One region of the Rhodococcus sp. NPDC047139 genome, then DNA from elsewhere that is predicted to be linked to it. Evidence: riboswitches for the same ligand, from Rfam matches in the RefSeq annotation. Region 1 holds a riboswitch; the other holds the start of a gene.
What was found. Region 1 has a riboswitch for S-adenosylmethionine ahead of ABZ789_RS21775 (aminotransferase class V-fold PLP-dependent enzyme). Riboswitches for the same ligand answer to the same signal wherever they lie in the genome.
Positions count from the first base shown of each region.

Region 2: linked by a shared signal. The riboswitch ahead of ABZ789_RS13750 (homoserine O-acetyltransferase) and the one ahead of ABZ789_RS21775 (aminotransferase class V-fold PLP-dependent enzyme) in region 1 are both predicted to bind S-adenosylmethionine.

Region 1 covers NZ_JBEYUH010000025.1:25,262-33,881, forward strand. The annotation lists gene ABZ789_RS21745 (zinc-dependent metalloprotease) at 1-47, opposite strand, end outside; gene dacB (D-alanyl-D-alanine carboxypeptidase/D-alanyl-D-alanine-endopeptidase) at 44-1,387, opposite strand; gene ABZ789_RS21755 (inorganic diphosphatase) at 1,648-2,139, shown strand; gene ABZ789_RS21760 (crotonase/enoyl-CoA hydratase family protein) at 2,207-3,037, opposite strand; gene ABZ789_RS21765 (YbaK/EbsC family protein) at 3,262-3,735, shown strand; gene ABZ789_RS21770 (winged helix-turn-helix domain-containing protein) at 3,952-4,482, shown strand; gene ABZ789_RS21775 (aminotransferase class V-fold PLP-dependent enzyme) at 4,602-5,915, opposite strand; SAM riboswitch class IV at 5,984-6,101, opposite strand; gene ABZ789_RS21780 (Pls/PosA family non-ribosomal peptide synthetase) at 6,235-8,620, shown strand, end outside.
Region 2 covers NZ_JBEYUH010000009.1:95,297-103,916, reverse strand. The annotation lists gene ABZ789_RS13780 (error-prone DNA polymerase) at 1-2,642, shown strand, start outside; gene ABZ789_RS13775 (rhodanese-like domain-containing protein) at 2,839-3,147, shown strand; gene ABZ789_RS13770 (tRNA (cytidine(34)-2'-O)-methyltransferase) at 3,144-3,608, opposite strand; gene ABZ789_RS13765 (maleylpyruvate isomerase N-terminal domain-containing protein) at 3,779-4,393, shown strand; gene ABZ789_RS13760 (bifunctional methylenetetrahydrofolate dehydrogenase/methenyltetrahydrofolate cyclohydrolase) at 4,464-5,318, shown strand; gene ABZ789_RS13755 (DUF3017 domain-containing protein) at 5,345-5,629, shown strand; gene ABZ789_RS13750 (homoserine O-acetyltransferase) at 5,626-6,753, opposite strand; SAM riboswitch class IV at 6,888-6,999, opposite strand; gene ABZ789_RS13745 (NADP-dependent isocitrate dehydrogenase) at 7,268-8,485, shown strand; gene ABZ789_RS13740 (hypothetical protein) at 8,614-8,620, shown strand, end outside.

The DNA.
Region 1 (8,620 bases):
AACGACCAGTCGATCGCGTCGCCCAGGGCCCGCTCCTTGCCGGTCATCGGCAGCCGCACTCGCGGAGGACCGACGCGACGGCGTCGAGGGCGGGACGGGCCTCGCTCGGGGAGCGTCCGTTGGAGAGCAGAGCGAACGACAGCACGCGGCCGTCCGAGTCGACGACGTACCCGGCGAGTCCGTTGACCTCGGTCAGAGTGCCGGTCTTCGCCCGCACCCATCCCGCTCCGGCACGCGTGGTGGTGCCGTAGCGGTCCGCGAGAGTGCCGGTGGCTCCGGCGACGGGGAGATAGTCCAGCATGGGCCGCAGCTCCGTCCTGTTCGGTCCGGCGGCTTCGGAGATCACGCGGTCGAGCGTGCGAGCGGAGATCCGGTTGTCGACAGAGAGCCCGCTGGTGTCGCGCAGCGTCACTCCGGTGACGTCCAGACCCGCTTGCTGCAGCGTACCGGTCACAGCCCTCGTGGCTCCTGCGAACGAGTGCTCGTTGCCGGTCGCGATCGCGATTTCCCGTCCGATCGTCTCCGCGAGGACGTTGTCCGATCGGCGCATCATCTGGCCGAGGCGCTCAGTGAGCGGCGCCGACTGGACCGACGCCATCGGCGCTGCGCCCGCTGCGGCGGATCCGGTTGCGACGCGTGCCGGGTCGGCACCGAGCGCCGTGGCCAGTGCACGACCCGCATCCAGCGCAGGAGTTTCGCTGCGGGGGGACTCGTCCTCGAGCGGCTGCAACCGGCCACCGTCCAGCATGACGGCTTCGATGGGTGCGACGTAGCCCGCGCCGACGTCCTGTGGGGACCAGCCGGGCGCCAACGGATCTCCGCTGTACAGACTCGTGTCGACGAGAACGGTGTCGACCGCTGCACCGCTGCGACGGATCTGTTCGGCCAGATCGTCGATGCGGGGCCCACCCGGGTAGAAGCTGTCCTCCTCGCGGGGCAGTGCCGACAGCGTGGGGTCGCCCCCGGCGATCAGGACGATTTCCCCCGGCTTCGACCCCTCGACGACACGCGTGGTGATCCGGTGATCCGGCGGCAACACGAGCATGGCGGCCGCGGCGGTGAGAATCTTCGTGGTGGAAGCGGGGATCAGGGCACGACCGGGGTCCTGCGACCACAGGACGGTGCCGGTCGCCGGATCTGTGATCGATCCGGTGAAGTCACCGAGCCCGGGATTCTTCACGGCCGGTTCGAGCGCGGTCGCCAGCACCTCGGGGTCGGGCATAGGGGCGTCGGCTTCGACCGCTTCGATCGCCGGAGTCGCGACGACCGGTGCCGGTGCCGGAAGCACCGCTGTGCCGGAGGACGCCTGCACGTCGTAGATCGCGAAGGCCCCGCCCACGACCAGAGCGAGGAAACCCGCTCCCCAGATCCCGAACAGGATCTTCATGTTCCGCCGCCGCCGGCTTACCAGCGAACCCTGCTTCTTGCTGCCACCCTGCCCCGCCAACACGCCTCCGCTGCATCCTGCACACTCGTCGACCAGCCATCCGCAATTCCCGCTGCCGGCCGCACACTGCGCTGTAACGCACTCGGGGCCCGGTACCTGCGCCTCCAGACTAGCGCCGCGACCGTTATCCTCTCTCCGGACCATCACCGCAGATACGGATGTCGTATCGGCCGGAAAATACCGACGAAGTGAGGCAACGCGTGGAGTTCGAGGTCACCATCGAGATCCCCAAGGGGCAGCGGAACAAGTACGAGGTCGATCACGAGACCGGACGCGTCAAGCTCGATCGTTACCTGTACACCTCGTTCGGCTACCCCGCCGATTACGGCTACATCGAGAACACCCTCGGTGAGGACGGCGATCCGCTCGACTGCATGGTGCTGCTGCCCGAGTCGGTCTTCCCCGGCGTGCTGGTCGACGCCCGCCCGATCGGCATGTTCAAGATGGTCGACGAGGCCGGTGGCGACGACAAGATCCTGGCCGTTCCGGCCGGCGATCCGCGTTGGGATCACATCCAGGACATCAGCGACGTCGACCAGTTCGAGCTCGACGCGATCAAGCACTTCTTCGTGCACTACAAGGATCTCGAGCCGGGCAAGCATGTCGAGGCCGCCGACTGGGTCGGTCGCGCCGAGGCGGAGGCCGAGGTGACCGCGTCGATCGCGCGCCTGAAGGACAACGGCGGACACTGAGCCGTAGAACGAAGGTCTCCCGGACGATCGAATCGTCCGGGAGATCGTCGTTTCGGGGGTTGCGGGGCTACTCCCCCTTGAACTGCGGCGGACGCTTCTCGAAAACGGCGGTGATCGCCTCGGTGAGATCCTCGGACGGCAGGAACGCCGCATTCCACGCCGCGACGTAACGGAGGCTGTCGTCGACGCGGGCAGACCGGGTGTGGTCGAGGACGTTCTTGATGCCGTGGACCACCAGCGGCGGGTTGGCGGCGATCTCGGCCGCAGTCGCGTGAGCCGCGGCGAGAACTGCCTCCGCGTCGTCGAAGACGTCGTTGACGAGTCCGATCTTCTCGGCGCGCGTTGCGTCGATGTCCTTGCCGGTGAGCGCGAGCTCGCGGACGTGACCGTCGCCGATGATGAGCGGGAGCCGGGCGAGCGTGCCGACGTCGGCGACCATCCCGACCTTGACCTCGCGGACGCTGAACTTGGCGTCGGCGCTCGCGTAGCGGATGTCGGCGGCGGAGATCAGGTCCAGCGCGCCACCGATGCACCAGCCCTGGACGGCGGCGACCACAGGTTTGCGGCAGTCGGCGACGGCCGTGATGGCCGCCTGCATGCTCTTGATCATCGCGTGGAAATCCGTACGCGGTTTCGCGAGTGCCTTGCCGGACACGACGGAGCCGAGGCTGCCGCCCATGGCGACGAGGTCGAGCCCGTAGGAGAAGTTTCTGCCCGAGCCGGCGAGCACGACAGCGCGGACGTCGGGATCGGCGTCGAGTTCACCGAAGAGGACGGGCAGTTCGGCCCAGAAGTCGGGGCCCATTGCATTGCCCTTACCCGGGCCGACGAGCGTGACCCGCGCGACGTGGTCCGCTTGCTCGACGGTGAATGCTTTCCAGGGAGAGTGATCGGTCATTCTGTGTTCGACGGTCCTCGGTCCATGAGGGCGAGAACCGCCGTCCTCCTTCCAAGGTCGGGTCGAGGGCGTGTCGACGAAATCTGTCCGCCGCAGGCGGGAGAGGCTTTGATACTGGAGAGTAACTTGCGTGGAGGCATCCCCGCACTGCACCACCGGTCGACGAGGCCACGACGCGTGTCCGGAACAGTGCCGATCGTGCGGCGATTTCCTACTCTTGTTGCATGACCAGGTCGCTGGATCCGAATTCCCACCGCGTCTCGGACACGCTCATAGCTCGCGGCCACCACGGTCTGATCGTCGAGCAGCCGGAGAACGTGCACACCGCCGAGCAGGCGGCTGCCGCGGTGGGCGTGGAGGTGGGCGCCATCGTGAAGTCGCTCGTGTTCCTGCTCGACGACGATCCGATATTGCTGCTGGTCTCCGGAGCGCACCGCGTGGCGGTGAAGCGGACCGGCAAGCGTCTCGGCGGCGAACTCGTCCCGGCCTCGCCCGACCTGGTCACGGAGGTCACCGGGCAACCGCTCGGGGGAGTCGCGCCTCTCGGCCACCCCACCAACCTGCCGACCTACATCGACCGCTCGTTGCAGTACCACCCGGAGCTGTGGGCGTCGGGAGGTTGCCCCCACACGCTCTTCCGCACCGTGTATTCCGAGTTGATGCGCATCACCGCCGCAATCGACGTGGAAGTGGACTGAGATCTCCCGCCTGCCGGTACCGACGGCACGCCCACCCGGGTACACTCGCCGTCGTGACCGTCCGAGCGTGGAGCCGCAGGCATGTCGACCTGTGCCGCACCCGCTCGTGCCTGTGTGCGACCTGAGATCCACACCATCCCTTACTCTTTCCGGCGCCTCGCATTCTCGATAGTTGCCCGAGGGCGCCGTTCATCTTCCGACCAGCGGAGTCCTTTCATGACCACGTCCCCAATCGCGAATCCGGCCACCGGGCCGATCGATTCACCCGAACTCGTTCTCATCGTGCAGATCTCGGACACGAATGCCGGATCACCCGGCGATCTCGCGGTCCTCGCGGACGCACTTCGGGAGACCGCTCTCGACCTGCTTCCCGGCGCCCGCACCCGCACACTTCTCAGCCCCGGTCCGACACCCCTGGTGATCGACCTGCCGGCCCGCGGCCTCGTCCTCGACGGCGAGCGAGTCGAATTGAGCCACCGCGAATTCGAGATTCTCGGGCATCTGGTTCGACAACCTCGCGTGGCCGCCTCCCGCGCGTCGCTCCGGCAGCTCGGCACCGGAGACGCCGACAACGGCGAAATCGACGCCGAGCGCGGCAACCGCAGCGTCGACGTCCACGTGTCTCGAATCCGGTCGAAGCTGGGACGCTTCGGAAGCATCATCACCACAGTGCGCGGATCCGGCTACCGTTACGACCCCGATCCGCGTGTGCACGTGGTCGAGGCGCTAGACCGCCGTACGGCGTGAACACGCGAAGGAGGGGAGAGACGAGTCTCTCCCCTCCTTCGTGATATGTACCGGAAAACCGGGGTCAGGAAGCGCGCATCGGACGCGATGATCGATTCCGGATCGGCGAGATCACGGGCCTACACGCACGGCGAAGCGCTACCGGCGGCCTGTCCGAGACCCGGCCGCGTTTCCGGCGAAGGGTTCCACACGCCATCGGTCTTCGCATGCACCCACGACGGCCCGTCCGCGACCAGCGACCGCAGCGCTGTGAGAAGCCGTTCGATGTCGTCGGACGAACTACCGAGGCCGAGTGAGGCTCGGACGGCACCTCCGGCACGACCGACTCGTGCAAGCAACGGATGAGCGCAGAAGCGCCCGTCACGAACCCCGATGCCGTGTTCGCCGGACAGATACGAGGCGACGTGCCCGGGCTCGTACCCGTCGACCGTGAAGGTGACGATACCGACGCTGTCGGTCGAATCGCCCCAGAGGCGAAGCACTTCCACGCCGTCGATCGCCCGCAGACCCTCGACGAGCAGGGCGCACAGGGCTTCCTCGTGGCGGGTCACCGCATCGGGGTCGAAGCCGGCGAGGGCATCACACGCGGCCGCAAGTGCGGCAACCCCGAGCACGTTGGGGGTTCCGGCCTCGTGACGCGCAGGGGCGCACGCCCATTCCGTGCCGTCGAGACGTACCTCGCGGACCGCCCCGCCACCTGCCAGATACGGTTCGGCGGCGTCGAGCCAATCCCGGCGACCCACGAGCGCTCCTGCACCGAACGGTGCGTACAGCTTGTGGCCCGAGAATGCGAGGTAGTCCACGCCGAGCGACGCGAGATCGACACGTCGGTGGGGCACGAGCTGAGCGCCGTCGACCAGAATCCGCGCACCGCAGGCGTGAGCGAGTTCCGCGAGTTCGGCGATGGGCAGAACTTCGCCGGTCACGTTGGAAGCACCGGTGACGGCGAGCAGAGCCGCGGGCGCGCGCTGAAGTTCGACCGCGAGCCGCCACACCGTCTCCGACACCGTGTCCGCCGCCTCGACGATACGAGAGTTCTTCCACGGCAGCAGATTTGCGTGGTGCTCGATATCGAGCACCACGACGTCACCGGGTACCGCGCTCGCGAGCAGATTCAGCGAGTCGGTGGTGTTGCGCGTGAAGACCACAACCTGGTCGGCGTCCGCACCGACGAACCGCGAGACGGACGTACGAGCGTCCTCGTAGGCCGTGGTGCTGATCCGCGAGGCATATCCGGCACCGCGGTGCACGCTCGCGTAGAACGGCAGCAGTTCCGTGATTCGTTCGGTGACGGCCGACAGCGCCGGCGCGCTCGCCGCGTAGTCGAAGTTCGCGTAGGTGCAGGTTCCACCCTGAACGAGCGGAACCTGCACGTCACAACCGGAAACGGTGGCGAACGGAGCGATGCAGGTGGTGGTGGCTACAGCAGTCATGACAGATCCCTCGTGCAATCAGGGACCCGCCGGTGACGCCCACAACGGAGAATTCTCGTCGCCGGCGGAGTCCGCGCTTGCCGTGTCCGGAGGTGGATTCACGGCCTGGTCGTCACCCGGAGCACCCCACCGCGGTTGGAGGGTTGCCGACCAGCAAGCCGGGGCTTGACGCTGGTACTCATGACCTGGCGAAGACAATGACAGGACGGACCATCCGTGTCAACCCCACGATCTCGGCACCCGCCCACCGCACGTTCACCTGTCGTCCATCAGGACGTGAGATAACCGGAAGAACCATCGAGCAGAAGGACCCGCGGACTTGCCAGCCCCATCCTCCACCCCCGTCGGCCGGTCACCCATCCCGGACGAGTTCCTCCGCGCGTCGCACGCCCCGCCCGCACGCACCCTCGTCGACCTGCTCAGGAGGACTGCCGAGGCGCATCCGAGCGCTCCCGCTCTCGACGACGGCACCACTGTCCTCGACTACGCCGAACTCGTCGAGGCGGTGATCGCGGGGGCGTATGCACTGAACGATGCGGGCGTGGGGGCCGGCGACAGGGTCGGCGTGCGCATGACATCCGGGCGCACGGATCTGTATGTGACGATTCTCTCGATTCTGGCGGCGGGTGCCGCCTACGTCCCGGTCGATGCCGACGACCCGGACGATCGAGCCGAACTCGTGTTCTCGGAAGCACAGGTCACCGCCGTCATCACCGATGAAGGCACCGGTCCCGGAACGGCCGTGCCGCCCGGTGCCCCGGTCGTGCGCGGTCCGCAGCCCGAGGACGACGCGTGGATCATCTTCACTTCCGGCTCGACCGGCACGCCGAAAGGTGTCGCGGTCACCCACCGCAACGCCGCGGCATTCGTCGACGCCGAGGCCCGGATGTTCTGTCAGGCGTCGCCGCTCGGCCCCGGCGATCGCGTCCTGGCCGGCCTGTCGGTGGCGTTCGACGCATCGTGCGAGGAGATGTGGCTGGCGTGGCGGCACGGCGCATGCCTGGTTCCGGCACCGCGCGCGCTCGTCCGTTCCGGCATGGATCTCGGCCCCTGGCTCGTCTCCCGCGACATCAACGTCGTCTCCACCGTCCCGACGCTTGCGGCGATGTGGCCGGCCGAAGCACTCGAAGCGGTCCGCCTGCTCATCTTCGGCGGCGAAGCCTGCCCACCGGATCTCGTCGAGCGCCTCGCCGTTCCGGGACGCGAGGTGTGGAACACCTACGGCCCCACCGAGGCCACGGTGGTGGCGTGCGCGTCGCTGATGGACGGCACCGGACCGGTCCGCATCGGCCTTCCTCTCGACGGCTGGGACCTCGCCGTCGTCGATGCCGAGGGCAATCCTGTCGAGGAAGGCGCGACGGGTGAACTCGTCATCGGGGGTGTCGGTCTCGCGCGCTATCTCGATCCGGTGAAGGACGCCGAGAAGTACGCTCCCATGCCCACTCTCGGCTGGGACCGCGCCTATCGCAGCGGCGATCTCGTCACCCTCGACCGCGACGGCCTGCTATTCCAGGGTCGCGCCGACGACCAGGTCAAGATCGGGGGCCGGCGCATCGAACTCGGGGAGGTCGACAACGCACTGCAGAACCTCCCCGGCGTGGCCGGTGGCGCGTGTGCAGTACGCCGGACGGCTGCCGGGCACTCGATCCTCGTGGGGTACATCGCTTCGACCGACCCGGGGTTCGACATCGCGTCCGCACACGACCTGCTGTCCGAACAACTCCCCGCCGCGCTCGTCCCACGGCTCGCGCTCGTCGACGAACTCCCCACCCGCACGTCCGGCAAGGTGGACCGCGACGCTCTGCCGTGGCCGCTGCCCGGCGCCGACGCCGGCGCGGTGGAAGCGCTCGGGCTCGATCCCACGGCCGAATGGGTCGCCGAATTGTGGACCGACATCCTCGGCGTCCGAATCGAAGGTTCCGACGACGACTTCTTCGAGCTCGGTGGCGGATCTCTCGCGGCAGCACAGCTCGTCACAGCTCTGCGGAGCAGATACCCGGAGATGACGGTCGCAGAGCTGTACGACCATCCCCGGCTCGGATCGCTCGCGGTCTATCTCGACGAACTCGCGCCGACCGAAGCCACCGCACCTCGTGAGGTGACTCCCGTGCCCCGGCGCGCCCAGTTCACCCAGGTCGCTGCGACCGTCCTCCTCAGCACCCTCACCGGATTGCAGTGGGTGACCTGGCTGGCGCTCCTGAACAACATCATCGCGCTCGTCGTCGACGTGCCGTGGACCGTCACGTTGTCGTGGTGGTGGATCGCGCTCGGCGTCCTGTTGTTCCTCACCCCCGCCGGGCGTATGGCCCTCTCTGTCGCGGGTGCACGTCTGCTGCTGCGCGGGGTGGAAGCCGGAAGCTACCCGCGCGGCGGAAGTGTCCACCTCCGGCTGTGGACGGCCCTGCGACTGTCCGACGCGGTAGGGGCCACGAACGTCTCGAGTGCGCCGTGGATGCGGCAGTACGCGCGTGCCCTGGGAGCGAAGGTCGGACGCGATGTCGACCTGCACAGCCTTCCGCCCGTCACCGGGCTCCTCGAGCTCGGGGACGGTTGCTCGGTCGAGCCGGAAGTGGACCTCGGCGGCTACTGGGTGGACGGCGATGTCGTCCACATCGGGAGCATCGGAATCGGCGCCGGTGCGACCGTCGGTGCGCGATCGTTCCTCGCGCCGGGCGCGCGCATCGGAAAGAACGCGCGGGTGGAAG
Region 2 (8,620 bases), on a different contig from region 1:
TGCTCGACCTCGTCGAGCGGTTCGGTGCCGATCGCGTGACCGTCGAACTGACCCGGCACGGCTGTCCCGACGATCACGAGCGCAACGTCGCTCTCTTCGATCTCGCGACACGCCACCGGATCTCGTGCATTGCGAGCACGGCCGCGCACTTTGCGCAGCCACAGCGGCGACGCCTGGCGATGGCCATGGCAGCGATCTCCGGCCGGCAGAGTCTCGACGACGCCGCCGGCCGGCTTCACCCGGGCGGCGGCGGACATCTCCGGTCGGGGGAGGAGATGGCGCGGCTGTTCGAGTCCTTTCCGGATGCCGTGCGCACTGCCGCCGAACTCGGCCGCGAATGTGCCTTCGACCTGCGCCTCGTCGCCCCGCAGCTACCGCCCTTCGATGTTCCCCCCGGGCACACCGAGGACACCTGGTTGCGCGAGCTCACCTACGACGGAGCACGTGGTCGCTACGGGCCGGTCGAGCGGCATCCGGCCGCCTATCGGCAGATCGAACACGAACTCGACGTCATCGGACGGCTGGGGTTCCCGGGATACTTCCTCGTCGTCCACGACATCGTCGACTTCTGCAAACGGAACGACATCCTTTGCCAGGGAAGGGGATCGGCCGCCAACTCGGCGGTCTGTTACGCCATCGGCATCACCAATGTCGACCCCGTCGGCAACAAACTGCTCTTCGAACGGTTCCTGTCACCCGAGCGCGACGGCCCGCCCGACATCGACCTCGACATCGAGTCCGACCGGCGGGAGGAAGCGATCCAGTACGTCTACCGGAAGTACGGGCGCGCCAACGCGGCGCAGGTCGCGAACGTCATCACCTATCGTGGCCGTTCCGCTGTCCGCGACATGGCCCGTGCTCTCGGCTACTCGCAAGGACAACAGGACGCGTGGAGCAAGCTGGTCGCCCGGTGGGGCGGGGTGCGGGTCGAGACCGACGAGCAGATCCCCGAGGCAGTCCTCGATCTCGCCGAACAGATCGAAGGCCTCCCAAGGCATCTCGGTATCCACTCGGGCGGAATGGTGATCTGCGACCGGCCGATCGCAGACGTGTGCCCCGTCGAATGGGCACGGATGGAAGGGCGCACCGTCCTGCAGTGGGACAAGGACGATTGTGCCGCAGCGGGTCTCGTGAAGTTCGACCTGCTCGGCCTCGGCATGCTCTCCGCGCTCCACTACATGATCGACCTCGTCGACGAACACGAAGGTGTCCGTGTCGATCTCGCACACCTCGACCTCTCCGAAGAGGGCGTCTACGAAATGCTGTGTCGCGCCGATTCGGTGGGCGTCTTCCAGGTGGAGTCGCGGGCGCAGATGGCCACTCTGCCCCGGTTGAAGCCCCGTTGTTTCTACGATCTGGTCATCGAGGTGGCGATCATCCGGCCCGGCCCGATCCAGGGTGGTTCGGTGCATCCCTACATCCGACGCCGCAACGGTCTCGAACCCGTCTCCTACGACCATCCCTGCCTCGAGAATGCCCTCGAACGCACGCTCGGGGTTCCGCTGTTCCAGGAGCAGCTCATGCAGATGGCCGTCGACGCCGCGGGATTCAGTGCCGCGGAAGCCGACCAGTTGCGCCGCGCGATGGGGTCCAAGCGGTCGACGGAGAAGATGGAGCGCCTGCGCGGTCGCCTCTACGAGGGGATGCGGGAATTGCACGGCATCACGGGAGAAGTCGCGGACCGCATCTACGAGAAACTGCATGCGTTCGCGAATTTCGGTTTTCCCGAGAGTCATTCGCAGAGTTTTGCCTCGCTCGTGTTCTATTCGGCGTGGTTCAAACTGCACCATCCCGCCGCCTTCTGTGCGGGTCTGCTGCGCGCTCAGCCGATGGGTTTCTACTCGCCGCAATCGCTGGTCGCGGATGCCCGGCGTCACAGCGTCGTCGTCCACGGGCCCGACATCGGGGCGAGCCTCGCGCACGCCACCCTCGAGAAATCGGGCCGGGAAGTGCGACTCGGCCTGGCCACGGTGCGGCACATCGGCGACGAGCTCGCCGAACGGATCGTGATCGAACGCCGCGACCACGGCCGGTACGCCTCGCCTGCCGACCTCGCCACCAGGGTCGGCCTCACCACGGTGCAGGTCGAGGCGCTGGCCACCGCGGGTGCGTTCTCGTCGTTCGGTATCACCCGCCGCGAAGCCCTGTGGGCTGCGGCTCCGGCTGCGGCGCAACGCCCGGGACGGTTGCCGGGGGTCGGGACCGTTCCGGCACCGGCCCTCCCGGGGATGAGTGCTCTCGAGCTCGCCGCAGCCGACGTCTGGGCAACGGGAATATCGCCGGACAGCTATCCGACACAGTTCCTGCGCGACCACCTCGACGAACTCGGCGTGATCCCCGCAGCGGAACTGTTCCGGATCCCCGACGGGACACGAATCCTCGTCGGCGGTGCCGTGACCCACCGTCAGCGACCGGCGACCGCGGCGGGTGTCACCTTCCTCAACCTCGAGGACGAGACCGGAATGGTGAACGTGGTGTGCTCGGTGGGATTGTGGGCGCGCTACCGCACCCTTGCGCACACCGCACCGGCTCTGCTCGTCCGGGGGCGGCTCCAGAATGCAGAGGGGGTGGTGACGCTCCTCGCCGATCACCTCGAGCGCATGGATCTGCGGATGCCGAGCAGATCGCGGGATTTTCACTAGCGTTCCCCACGGCGGCCGTGCCCGGAAACAGATGTGCAGGGGGGAGCGCGCCGGGGTGGTGTCGGCATCGCGATACCGTGTGTGGCGTTCCTGTTCGTGTGCGCGGATGTCCTCTACCCGGCCGTCCGCTTCGTCACCCGGCGGGAATGCTCGTCCGGAACCGCCGGGACATCCGACACCGAGAGGACCGACAACGATGCGTGAGGTCGACCTGGCCGCACTCGAATCCGGGCTCGCCGAGGGGGCAGCCGTCATCGACGTCCGTGAGCGCGACGAATACGCCCAGGTACGTGTGCCCGGCGTCAAGAACATTCCGCTCAGCGAATTCGTCGCACGAATCGACGAGATCCCCACCGAGGGCACCGTCTACGTCGTCTGCGCAATGGGAGGCCGCAGCCTGCAAGCCGCACAGTACCTCTCCGGCCGCGGCATCGACGCGGTGTCCGTCGTGGGCGGCACGGACGGATGGGCCCGCTCGGGCCGCCCCGTCGAGAGCGACGCCTAGACAGCTCCGGGAAATCCGTGCTGCCGCCACGCTTCGTAGCAGGCGACGGCGGCGGCATTGGACAGATTCAGCGACCGTCGGCCGGGCAGCATCGGGATGCGGACCTGCTCGGTGACATGCGGGTCGGCGAGCACCTCGGGCGACAGCCCGGTCGGCTCCGGACCGAACAGCAGTACGTCGCCGGACCGGTACTCGATCTCCGCGTAGTTCGCCGTGCCGTGAGCGGTGAATGCGAAAACCCGCTCCGGCTGCAAGGCCGTCCACGCCGCTTCCAGATCGCTGTGCACGGTGACCGATGCAAGGTCGTGGTAATCGAGGCCGGCGCGTCGCAGCTTCGGCTCGGACAGGTCGAAACCGAGTGGTTCCACCAGGTGCAGCTCCGCGCCCGTCGCGGCGACCATACGGATGGCATTGCCGGTGTTGGGGGGAATGCGCGGCTCGTGGAACATCACTCTGAACACAACGCAGGTTAACAAGTCGAGCGTTCGTGTTCTGAGCTGGGCATCCGGGTGAGGGGACCGCCTCGGCGAGGCTATCTGCACCGACACGCGTGTGAACGTGGCCGTAACGGTGACCACACGCGTGATTTCATTCTCCCGTCGGGTTCGATGCGTTCGACCGGGGAGGGCGTATGGAGTCACCGGTAGCGACGTACCTGTCGGCGGTGCGCAGCTTCGCGGATCTGGTGCGTAGGATTCCGGAGAATCGTTGGGACGGGCCGGGTCTGGGCGGGTGGGATCTGCGTGCGCTGACCGGTCACGCCTCGCGTTCCCTGACCACGGTCGTGACATATCTCGACAGCCCTGCCGACACCGAGGACATCGAGAGCCCGGAGCAGTACTACGTCCACGTCGCGGAGCTGATGTCGGCCCTCGGTCCGGACGATGTCCTCGAACGCGGTCGTCGCGCGGGCGCCGATCTCGGTGCCGACCCGGCGACCACCGTCGACGCTCTGTCGCGGTCGGTGATCGACCGGCTCGGTGCCGGGGAGGATCGTCCGATCCGGGTGATCGGAGGAGCGGGTATGCGACTGCATTCCTACCTTCCGACGCGGACCTTCGAACTCGCCGTCCACGGTCTCGATATCGCCGCTGCCGCAGGTGTCCCCTTCACCCCTGCTGCCGACGTCCTCGAGGAGGCGACTCTGTTGGCGGCGAGAATCGCTCTGGCGCTCGGCGACGGTACGACTGTGCTGATGGCGCTGACCGGCCGGAGCTCCCTGCCCGGAGGTTATTCCGTCGTATGAGTGTTCGGCCGGATGGCGCGGATACCGGCCGCGATTCGACTCCGGAGGGGCGCCTGGAAGAATGGGCGACGTGACTGCGACGATCCTGGACGGCAAAGCAACCCGCGACGAAATCTTCGAGGACCTGAAGGTCCGCGTGGCCGCGCTGAAGGACAAGGGCGTCACGCCCGGTCTCGGCACGATCCTCGTCGGTGACGATCCGGGCTCCGCGGCCTACGTACGTGGCAAGCACAACGACTGCGCGAAGGTCGGCATCACGTCGATCCGCAAGGATCTGCCGGCCGACATCACCCAGGAGCAGCTGTTCGAGGCGATCGACGAACTCAATGCCGATCCGGCCTGCACCGGCTATATCGTCCAGCTCCCGCTGCCGAAGCATCTCGACGAGAACGCGGCGCTCGAGCGCATGGATCCGGGCAAGGACGCGGACGGACTGCACCCGGTGAACCTCGGCCGTCTCGTGCTCGGCAAGGAGGCCCCGCTGCCGTGTACTCCCCGCGGCATCATCCACCTGCTGCGCCGTTACGACGTGCCGATCGCCGGTGCGCACGTGGTGGTGGTGGGACGTGGTGTCACCGTCGGTCGTCCGATCGGGCTGCTGTTCACACGTCGTTCGGAGAATGCGACCGTCACCCTCTGCCACACCGGCACCCGTGATCTCGCCGCCGAGGTCCGTCGGGCCGACATCGTCGTCGCCGCCGCGGGAGTGCCGGGTCTCGTCACAGCCGAGATGGTCAAGCCCGGCGCCGCTGTGCTGGATGTGGGTGTTTCCCGTACCGAGGACGGACTGCGCGGCGACGTCGCCGCGGACGTGCGCGAGGTCGCGGGGTACATCTCGCCGAATCCGGGCGGTGTCGGCCCGCTCACGCGCGCGTTCCTGCTGACCAATGTCGTGGAGCGGGCCGAACAGCTCGCAGCCGGGTAGCAACGGGTCGAACCTCGGGAGACGAAATGGCTCAGGCTCTGCGATTCACACGTCTGAACCTGCCGCTGCTCGCGGTCACCCTCGTGATCGCGGCAGCGGTGATCCTGGTGCTCGCCGACCGATGGCGACGTGGAGCGTTCGTCTTCGGCGGCGCGACCATCCTCGCCGGCCTGTTGCGCCTTGTGCTCGATGAGGACACGGTCGGTGTCCTCGCGGTACGCAGCAAGGGGTTCGACGTCGCGTCGATGATCGTGGTCGGCGGCATCGTCGTGGCACTCGCCGTGTCGATCGATCCGCTGGGAACCGACTAGCCTTCGGCGAGCGTCATCAGCTCGCTGAGGAGCTTGGCGACCTCGTCTGCCTCGGTGAGGAATCCGTCGTGTCCGTCCCGGGAGACGAGCACCCTCAGATCTCCCGATCCCGGGAGCAGGTCGGCGATCTCCTGCTGCAGGCGCAGCGGGTAGAGCCGATCGGAGTCCACGCCGGCCACGATCGTCGGAACCGGGGTGGATGCCAGAGCAGCTTCGACACCGCCGCGTCCGCGGCCGATGTCGTGCCGGTTCATCACGTCGGACAACACCACATAGGTGCCGGGATCGAAGCGTGCGACGAGTTTGCGCGCCTGGTGCTCGAGATAGCTCTGCACGGCGTACCGGCCCCCTCGCCACGGATCCTCGCCGTCCTGGGGGTGGTTCCCGAACCGCGTGTCGAGCTCGAGTTCGGTCCGGTAGGTGAGGTGGGCGATGCGGCGGGCGATGGCCAGTCCGGTCTCGGGGCGCCGTCCGGTGCCGTAGTAGTCGCCGCCCTGCCAGTCGGGATCGGCCTTGATGGCGGCCATCTGCGCGCTCTGGGTGCCGATCTGGTCGGCGGTGGCGCGGGCCCCGGTGGCGAGGACCAAGGAGGCACGCACCTTCTCCGGGTAGGTGACGATCCATTCGAGGGTGCGCATCCCGCCCATCGAGCCGCCGGTCACGGCGGCGAGACCGTCGATTCCGAGCTTGTCGAGCAGCGCGACCTCGGCCTGCACCTGGTCTCGCACGGTGATCAGCGGGAAGCGGGAGCCCCAGGCCTTGCCGTCGGGAGCGATGCTGCCGGGCCCGGTGGTGCCGCGGCAGCCGCCGAGGATGTTGGTCGAGACCACGCACCACCGATCGGTGTCGATGGGAGCCCCCGGTCCGACCATGCCCGACCACCAGCCGGGTGACGGATGATCAGGCCCGGCCGGGCCGGTCACGTGCGAGTCGCCGGTGAGGGCGTGTTCGACGAGCACGACGTTGTCGCGGGTGGGGGAGAGTTCACCCCACCGCTGCACGGCGATGGTGACGTTCGGCAGCGTCTCGCCACTCTCGAGGGGGAGATCCCCGATCTCGATGTTCTCCAGGCGGCCGTCCGCGGGAGGTAGTTCGACGCGACGTCGTTCGGTGCCCGCTGTCAAGAGGTGACCGCCTCGGCGCGCGGGGTGAGCCGGCGGGGCCGGTTGCGGATGTCGGTCATGGTGTCCTTCGGGCGTTGATGGGAGTTTCGGTCGGCACTCGCAGGCGACAGCTCGTCATCATTTCGATCCTCCCGGCAACAGGCTTGTCGGCGGTCTTCCGCCGACCGTGTCATCACCCGGAGCACCCCACCCCGGTCGGAGGGTTGCCGGCCAGCAAGCCGGGGCTTGACGCTGGCACTCATGACTTCCCGGCAGTCTAGCGACTGTCCCCCTGCTGGGTCTTATGCACCCTCTGAACACCCCTGACCAGCAGGAAAGTTACCGGTCGGTAAGGCGGGGGACCGGGACGGGGCGCTTTGCGCATACCGCGAATAGCAGTACGCTTGTCATGTTTGGCCGCGATCCAGGACGTGGACACGGCCATGCTCGCTCGTACCGAGCCGACGGCGATCGCACCCACAAAGTGTGATCGATTGGGGACCACAGAAACGTCCTAGGAGGACACGAAGCGCATATGTCCAAGATCAAGGTTGAGGGTAAGGTCGTCGAACTCGACGGCGACGAGATGACCCGCATCATCTGGCAGTTCATCAAAGACAAGCTGATTCACCCGTACCTGGATGTGGATCTGGAGTACTACGACCTCGGCATCGAGCATCGCGATGCGACCGACGACCAGGTCACCATCGACGCGGCGAACGCCATCAAGAAGCACGGCGTCGGCGTCAAGTGCGCCACCATCACTCCTGACGAAGCACGCGTCGAGGAGTTCGGCCTGAAGAAGATGTGGCGCTCGCCCAACGGCACCATCCGTAACATTCTCGGCGGCACCATCTTCCGTGCTCCGATCATCATCTCGAACGTGCCGCGTCTGGTTCCGGGCTGGACCAAGCCCGTCATCGTCGGCCGTCACGCATTCGGCGACCAGTACCGCGCCACCGACTTCAAGGTCGACCGCCCGGGCACCGTCACCATCACCTTCACGCCCGAGGACGGCAGCGAGCCGATCCAGCACGAGGTCTGCCAGATCCCCGAGGACGGCGGCGTCGTCATGGGTATGTACAACTACAAGAAGTCGATCCAGGACTTCGCGCGCGCCTCGCTCTCCTACGGCCTGCAGCGCAACTACCCGGTCTACCTGTCGACCAAGAACACGATCCTCAAGGCCTACGACGGCATGTTCAAGGACGAGTTCCAGCGGATCTACGAGGAAGAGTTCAAGGCGGAGTTCGACGCCGCCGGCCTCACCTACGAGCATCGCCTCATCGACGACATGGTCGCGTCGTCCCTCAAGTGGGAGGGCGGCTACGTCTGGGCCTGCAAGAACTACGACGGCGACGTCCAGTCGGACACCGTTGCGCAGGGCTACGGCTCGCTGGGCCTGATGACCTCGGTCCTGATGACCCCGGACGGCAAGACCGTCGAGGCGGAGGCCGCACACGGCACCGTCACCCGGCACTACCGCCAGCACCAGCAGGGCAAGCCGACGTCGACCAACCCGATCGCGTCGATCTTCGCCTGGACCCGTGGCCTCGAGCACCGCGGCAAGCTCGACAACACCCCCGAGGTCATCGAGTTCGCACAGCAGCTCGAGGACGTCGTCATCAAGACCGTCGAATCCGGTCAGATGACCAAGGACCTCGCGCTGCTCGTCGGCCCGGAGCAGTCCTGGCTGACCACCGAGGAGTTCCTCGGCGCGCTCGACGAGAACCTGCAGAAGGCTCGCGCCTGACAGGTCCTCCGCTCGCGGAGTACACGACACGGGACGCCTCCGACAAGGAGGCGTCCCGTGTCGTGTCCTGTGAAGGGCCGGGAACCGGTTACCGTCGGGCACGAGGTGACGAGAAAGAGGAATCGAGTGTGACCG